Regions from separate parts of the Paenibacillus sp. RC334 genome, predicted to be linked through region 1. Evidence: riboswitches for the same ligand, from Rfam matches in the RefSeq annotation. Region 1 holds a riboswitch; the other holds the start of a gene.

What was found. Region 1 has a riboswitch for thiamine pyrophosphate ahead of thiM (hydroxyethylthiazole kinase). Riboswitches for the same ligand answer to the same signal wherever they lie in the genome.
Region 2: linked by a shared signal. The riboswitch ahead of thiC (phosphomethylpyrimidine synthase ThiC) and the one ahead of thiM (hydroxyethylthiazole kinase) in region 1 are both predicted to bind thiamine pyrophosphate.

What each region holds. Positions count from the first base shown of each region.
Region 1 is NZ_CP125370.1:2,774,019-2,778,211, reverse strand. It holds gene QMK20_RS12780 (fibronectin type III domain-containing protein) at 1-1,547, opposite strand, end outside; gene thiM (hydroxyethylthiazole kinase) at 1,842-2,648, opposite strand; TPP riboswitch at 2,712-2,821, opposite strand; gene QMK20_RS12770 (right-handed parallel beta-helix repeat-containing protein) at 2,915-4,087, shown strand.
Region 2 is NZ_CP125370.1:752,524-756,716, forward strand. It holds gene QMK20_RS03660 (Fe-Mn family superoxide dismutase) at 1-266, opposite strand, end outside; gene QMK20_RS03665 (alpha/beta hydrolase) at 522-1,559, opposite strand; gene QMK20_RS03670 (IclR family transcriptional regulator) at 1,859-2,602, shown strand; TPP riboswitch at 2,710-2,822, shown strand; gene thiC (phosphomethylpyrimidine synthase ThiC) at 3,006-4,193, shown strand, end outside.

The DNA of each region.
Region 1 (4,193 bases):
TGAGCCATCGTCGTAGTACGCCCATCGACATAAGCTGATGTAGATCCTGGTGTCAGGGTGAATGAAGTTGAATATGAGGAAAACGCATTGTTAGAGTATGAAGACGCTGTGCCAGAAGTCGATGTAGCTGAGCTTGTCCCGGTCGATGAGCTACTGGTACCAATCGCTCTATTGCGAATAGCTTCCAGCCGATCCAGAAGGTCGCTTTTACGTGTCCCGCTCGGCAGATCACTGATTGCGTCTCTGGCAGACCGCCAGTCGGAGGCGTTCAAACTGTTTTCCGCAATTCGCATCAAATCTCTTGCTTTCTCATAGTTGGATGAACTAGATGAAGACGAGGAATAGCTATAACTATCTGCACGTTCTGAGATCTTTACACCGCTAGATTCCCTTCCACTGCTATTTACGCTTGTGACCTTAATCTCATACCAGCGTCCTTCACGTAAATCCGTAATTTTGTAGGATTCAGAGGATGTAGTGCCCCTATAATCACCATCAACATATATTTTCACTTTTTCGGCCTGACTCGGCATATCGTAAGTAATTTTGATCCAGGTATCACTCTTGCTATCTACTTCAAGATTGGATACTTCCGACGAATTGGAGGACGTGCTGTTCGTTGTGGCAGTCAGCCTCACACCGGAGGACAATGCACCTGTGCTTCGCTTGGACCTGATCATAAACGTGTATGTCTGGCTTGCCGACAGATTGTTGAATGTATAGGATGTTCCTGTTGAATCGGTTACCAGTTGTCCGTCCTTATACAGACTGACCGTACTAATTCCGCTGGGCCTCGTCCAGGAAACAGTAACGCTATAGTTATTAACTGATGTCACTGAAGCTCCTGTTACTTCTGGCACTGTATCGACGGTGAGCGCTGTTGTCGTAACCGGAATATTGACCCCTCCAGATATGTTGCCGGATTTGTCCACTGTCTTAACTGTTACCTTATAGTTTGTCGAAGCAATCAATCCACTGAACGTATAGGACGTCCCTGTAGTTCGCTGCACCTCTTTGTCATTTAAATAGATAATGGCTTGGTTCAGGTCAGCATCCTTCGGCAATATATAATTCACAGTAAAAGCGTTGTAACCCACATTCGTCGCTGTCAGCCCGCTTACCTCTCCTGGTGGTGTCTTATCTACAGGAGCATCAACGGAAGCTGTTTTAGTCTGTACTGTAGTACCTTGAGATTCATTACCACTCTTACCCACCGTCTTCACTCGGAAGGTATATGTCGTATTCGGCTGTAAGCCGCTCAGCGTATAAGAGTTACTTAGGATGTTATCTACATACACGTCGGTGCTGACACCGATCACCTTTACATGGTCAAAATTGATGTCCGACGGGTTGGTCCAAGACAAATTCACCCTTGTTGTATCTAACGGAACCGCTGTCAGATTGCTCACCTCTGCTGGTGCAATACTCAGAGCAGCGGATTGGCTCGCCACCGCATCCGTCCCTCCCCAGATACCATATCCCGTATTTAAAATCAGTGTAGCCGTTGCGAACGGAGCCATCCATTGGCGCAAGCGCTTCTTATTCATGATCTATGCTCTCCTTGATAACAATATGTATTTGTCTAACCAGTAAGCAAGCTTACAAAAATCCACTGCTGCAATACATAATTGGCAATATTTGGCATGAGCAGTAGGTGCCCATTTAATAGTTATCGGAATATTTATAGGAAATGTTTAGACTGATCGACTCCATTGAGTTGTACTTCCGTTCCCAGACTATCAGTACAAGCTCTTGCCCCAATAGAAGAACAAGGACTTGCATACATAAAAAACCGCGCCCAGCGCGGATACCAAAGATAATCGTATGATTTATGCTTGATTTCAGAATATCCGATCTAGCGGGCGCACCCTACCGTACTGGCGTACATCGTCCGGCGTTATAGCGAACAGCATATTAAGCAGCTCGATCTGAAAGCTTCCTGGTCCTTCCGTGCCTTTTCGTTCCGCTGCCATTTCAGCAGCAACACCATATACAGCAAGCGCTGCCATACCAGCAGTAAGCCTGTCGTTTTCGACAGCAGTGAAAGCGCCCAGTACCGAAGTTAATAGGCAACCAGCCCCGGTAACTTTGGTAAGCAGGCTATGGCCATTTTCAATGATCCACCCTATACGGCCGTCGGTAATGACGTCTTCTTTGCCGGTGATTGCAACAATGGTATTCAGTTGATGGGCTGCTTTGACTGCAAGTTGTGAAATATTCAAATCACCTGTTTCTCCAGCATCGACACCTTTAATCTGCATGTCTTCGCCAATGATTTGTGCAACTTCAGCAGCGTTACCACGAACAATATCCACCTTGACCCGATCCAGAATACGGAGGGCGGAGGCTGTGCGGAATGGAGTCGCTCCCGCACCCACGGGATCTAACAGCACGGGTACCCCATGTTCATTAGCCGATAAACCAGCCACAATCATAGACTCTACGAGTTCTTCATTTAACGTACCGATGTTAAGTACAAGCGCCCCTGCAATTCGGGCCATATCTGCGACTTCCTCTTTGGCGTATGCCATAACTGGTGAAGCGCCGAGCGCGAGCAGTCCGTTCGCCGTGAAATTGGTGACGACCACATTGGTTATATTGTGAATGAGCGGATTCGTATCCCGCATATTTTGTAGCAACAAAGCCATATTATCTAACACAAAAAACAACCTTCTTTCTTCAGGAACCTGTGAAAGGCTGTTGGCTTATACATATGTATACACTTATATCCCTACGCTGGCATTATCCAACAGGTTCACACGGTCTACGACGGCTTAGTCGTACTCTCAGCTTGCTTCCACAGGCTCCCGTTATATTTTTTTCTAATGTTACGGGTTCGTCGTACAAAAATCAACAGGTAATTGCCATAAAGACATGGATCGCAATATGTAGAAAACGTTTGGAGGTTTACTTTTTGGACAAATCTATCGCCTCCTCCCCGTCTGCTGTTGTAGCCGCTGATGGATCGGGTGACTACCTTTCTCTAATTGAAGCCTTAGCATCCAATGAAACAAATATTTTTGTGAAAAACGGTATTTACAATGTTTCTTCTACTGTGCTGATTCAAAATCATGCTACAAAAATACAGGGTGAATCCGTTGAACATACGATACTCCGTCAAACCGATCCTTCAAAGGACTTAATTACAATTAACGCCAATGATGTTTCAATTACCCGTTTAACCCTAGATTCATTAACTCACTCTGCTCAAGCAGCTCTTGTTATTGCATCCTCTAACCGTACCCGCATTGAAGGAAATAAAATTTTAGGTACTGCAAGTATTTTTGCCGTATACTTTGCTGGTCCAAAGGTGGCAGCAGGCGCAGAAACGATTGCAGCAGTAGAAGAAAATCATCTCGATAATGAAAATGTGTTTGAAAATAACACCGTATATTCTGATTTTATAGGGGATGGCATATCCTTTTCTCTTCAGAAAAATGGTAAAGTGCGCTATAACAATGTATTTGGCTCCTCGATCTCTTTTTATATGTGCCGTGATTCCGAAGTATTGGGCAATCTCATTAAGGATTCTCCTCTCTCCGGTATCTCTTACTCATTGCCCGCTTATAACAATCGCATTGAAAGGAACATCATCCTTCGTTCGATCAATTCAGGTATTCGTGTTTCCCGCAATTTAGAGCACCCTATTTCATTAAGCAGTCGATACCATGGATTAGAGATTGTTTATAATATTATCTTGGACACTCGCTTTTTTGGCATTGAACTGGATCAGCTCTCTGGCGGTATTAACGTGATGTTCAACACGATTGATCATCCTGATTTCTCGGGCATCCAGGTTTTGCGATGTTCTAAAATCAATATTTCCAGTAATAACATTTCTAATTTTGGAGCATGGAAAGGGCGTGGTAAAATTCGTGATTGGACGAGTGATTCGAACGGTATTTATCTGGAAACGGATGTTCAACAATCCAGCATTCATTTAAATGAAATCATATCCAATGGAAATGGGGATTTTGGCATTCGGGTTACGAAGGAAACTTCTCAAAATCGTGTTTATTTCAATCAAAATTTAGGCACTTATGTTCAGTATTCCTTATGTATAGAGGGCAATAATTTTTTGAAATAATATTGCCCTAAGAAAAATTTTATGCTTATACCGTTGTATCTGTCCACTCATTCATGCCACCGATCATATTAACCGCATGAAAACCTTTTTCGCCAAGTAATTCACA
Region 2 (4,193 bases), 2.0 Mb from region 1:
GCAGCCGCCGCCGACCGCTCCCATTGACGATGCCACGCCTGATCTGCCGGATCAAGGGCGCTTCGCTGCTCTTCAAGCAGCTCTATAGCGGTGCGTTCCGTCTGTTCGAATACCGTCCTCCAGTCATCCAGCAGCCGCACGTAGGCAGGCTCCAGGCCCTCTGTAGCGGACTTAATCACTTCCACATGCCAGCTTTCCTGCTGTTTCCAATGCCGGATTTCCTCCAGCACACGTAAGGGCAGGAAAGACCCGTAAGTACTCAGCATCGTTTTTACCTCCCGTATCCCACTATGGCTATCCGGGCTGGTCCCAAGAACCTGACCCGGATGCATACGTACCCAGTATATTCGCCGTCTCATCGGGAATATGTCTATAAACTCCCCGATCCGGCGCGGACATGTAATGTGGGGCAATGAATACATAGTTGGACGCAAAAAAAGAAGCCTCGCTGCGGCACGGGTTAAGTGTCCACAGACGGGCTTCTCTATGTTGAAAGGAATATGGCTTCTAAAATAGACCCCTTACTTCGTAGTCGTTTGTTTACTGGCATTAGCGATAGTTTTCTTGTCCTCCAGCTCTTGTACACCGCTTAAAAACGTCGATACCCGCCGCAAATACTCACGTGGATGCTCCCTGAAAATAAGCTCATGCAGCCCGTTTTTGACAATCCATACACTGGAAAGCGAGTTGGTTTGATTGGCAGCGAGCTTTTCCGCAATCGGGTAAGGAGCCTTTTCATCCTGCGTCCCATGTACAAACATGATCGGGAACGGATAGTTTTCCGCTTTGACCTCTTGGTATGGAATCTGATGCAGGCTGGTACCGTTCAAGACTGGAAACAGCAGCTCCAGAATTTCCAGAGATGGATGGCGCGGCAGATCAATTTGATTATGAATGTTATGGTACAGCGTATCCGGCTCCAGGAGGAAGGTGCTGTCCAAAATCATGGCGTCCACATCTTTGGTTTGCAAGCCCGCCTGAAGAGCAGTTCCTGCCCCCATCGAGAAGCCCCATACGATAATCTCCGAGGAACCGCGTTGCTTCGCAAGCTGGATCGCCCCGAGAAGCTGCTGGGATTCCGCTTTGCCTCCGGTTGCGACGGCTTTGCTATTTTGTGATGCGAATCCGTAATCGAACATGACAACGTTAAAATTCAAACGGTGGGCATAATGCGCCAGATCATACATCGGAATCCAGCTTTCTTCGCGGTTGGCCCCATAACCGTGGCTGAAAATAATCGTTTTCTTCGATTGATCCGCCGGGATATACCAGCCCTGCACCATCCGGCTGCCGTCCTTGGCGGGGAAGCTGACATCCTCGTAGGGCATTCCTTTGGCCTGCATCGGGTTCGAGTACAGTGGCGCGACGGTTGGATTCGTCAGTACCCATGCGATATAGGCGTGCAGGGTAATAAAGCAAAACAATAGAAAAAATACGACCGACAGCAGCAAGGCAATAACGACATGCTTGATTCGCAGCAGCCGGGGGTTGATCAGTGGGGTGGACGGCTCATGGACAGCATGCTGTAGCTGAGAGCTGCGCTGGGATGTCGAAATCATGTAAGAGCCTCCTTATATAAAAATGAACTCCGTTTCATAGAATTCTAGGTACAATTCCACTTGAAAATGATAGTTTATGTCCGTATAGATACCTATTATCGTATGATGCGTGTTATCCAAAGTCAACGGCTGAACCGGAAAAGTAAAAATGATGCAAAGATTTGTCGATGTTTGTTCTCGTTCTGTAATATGGCTGTCACAAAAACATTGGTTTACAGTAGCCGCGACTATTCTATATAATTTATGTAACCATGTTTCATGGTGTGAAACGAATATGGAACAAAGAGGAGCGGTTCACAATGGAAGACCGTAAATTAACGGTTCGCGCCGTGGAGCGTGCGCTTGATATACTGATGTGTTTTACTGGAGATTCCGATCTGGGTCTAACAGAGATTGCTTCCAAAATTGGTTTACATAAAAGTACCGTTCATCGGCTGCTGACCACGCTGGAGGATCGGGGCTTTGTCGTTCGGAATCCCGCAACGGAAAAATACCGGCTCGGCATCCGGATATGGGAGCTATCCACCCATCTGTCGCAAAGCGACGAGCCGGCGATCCTATTACAGCCAGCGATGGAAGGATTGCGTGACCGTCTGGGCGAAACGGTCAGCCTATACCTGCGCGATGGCAGTATGCGTATCCGCATTCAGGCCGTGCAGAGCAATCAGGCGATCCGCCGCGTTGCGCCAGTGGGTGCAAGCATGCCGCTGGCTGTAGGAGCCTCCAGCAAGGTGCTGGCGGCCTTTATGCCGCCGCAGGAGCTGGAAGCCCTGCTAAGCGGGGATGAATGGCCGCCCTCGGTAGACCCGGAGGTCTATAAGGCTCAATTGCAGGATATTCGTGAGAAGGGCTATGCGACCAGCTATGAGGAGCGGGAGCCGGGCGCTGCTGCTGTGGCTGCGCCTATCGTGAATCGGAAGGGACAGGTCGCTGCGGCCTTGTCTGTATCCGGTCCGGTCAGCCGACTAGCGCCCGAGACGTTGCATGATTTTGCACCGATTTTGATCGAGGCGGCAAAGGAAATGGGGCTTATGCTTCCATAATCTTTGGAAAAAGGGACCAGAGAAGGGTTGCCAAAGCCGTAAATTTGAAGTAATCTGATGGGGATGGCGGGTTGTCAGTTATAGCCGCCTCATGCGAATAGAATTATCACAGTTACTGGGGGAGCCTGTAATGCCGGGCTGAGATGGAATCGCACTAGATTCCGGACCCTTTGCACCTGATCTGGATCATACCAGCGTAGGGAAGTAATCGGCCATTGAAATGTATACGTAGCCGCTGTCTATGGCAATGCATCGGAGTATGATTCCGCGTGCGTAGCCGTCTGCATAGCTGTTTCGTTAGATTAGCCGGTTCCCTGGGGAACCGGCTTTTTTGCATAGATCAGCCAGCCTGGGGATGGTTCCGGATCGGTGTGTCATTTCATCGAAACGGGAGGAATGGACAATGAAACCGACAGAAACAGAAGGAACAGCAGGGAACGCAGTGGATGAACAGACAGGAGGGGTGAAGCCCTTTCCGGGGAGCCGCAAGGTATATATTCAAGGCTCGCGGCCGGACATTGCCGTACCGGAGCGTGAAATCGCCCTGCATCCCACACATACGCCACAGGGCACGGAGCATCATGAGCCGTTACGTGTGTACGATACGAGCGGTCCCATGACCGACGAAGCCTATCAGGTCGATATCCGTCAGGGCTTGCCTCAATTACGGCGGGCTTGGGCACTGGAACGGGGCGATGTGGAGGCTTACGAGGGGCGTGCCGTCAAGCCAGAGGATAACGGGTTGAAGCCCGGCTCCAAACGGGAGACGGCTGAATTTCCCGGCGTTACCAACCGTCCGCTCCGTGCGCGGCAAGGGCGTAGTGTAACGCAAATGCATTATGCGCGGCAAGGGATCATTACGCCCGAAATGGAATTTTCATCCATCCGCGAAGGGGTGGAACCTGAGTTTGTTCGACAGGAGTTGGCGGCTGGACGAGCCATTTTGCCTTCAAATATCAACCATCCGGAAAGTGAGCCGATGGTGATTGGGCGTCATTTTCACGTGAAGATTAATGCGAACATTGGTAATTCTGCGGTTACGTCCTCCATCGAGGAGGAAGTGGAGAAAATGACCTGGGCTGTACGCTGGGGCTCGGATACGGTCATGGACCTGTCCACAGGCCGTAACATCCATACGACACGTGAATGGATCATCCGTAACTCCCCTGTGCCGATTGGGACTGTACCACTGTATCAGGCGCTTGAAAAGGTGAACGGCGAAGCCGAGGCGCTAACGTGGGAGCTGTATCGTGACACGCTGATTGAGCAGGCGGAGCAGGGCGTGGACTATTTCACCATTCATGCGGGCGTGCTGCTGCGGTATATTCCGATGACGGCAAGTAGAATGACAGGAATTGTGTCCCGTGGAGGGTCGATTATGGCGGCATGGTGCCTTGCGCACCATCAGGAGAACTTTTTGTACACGCATTTTGAGGAAATATGCGAAATCATGAAAGCCTACGATGTGGCCTTTTCCCTCGGGGATGGTCTGCGTCCGGGTAGTATCTATGATGCGAATGATGAGGCACAGTTTGCTGAGCTGGATACGTTGGGTGAGTTAACGCAAATTGCCTGGAGGCACGACGTTCAG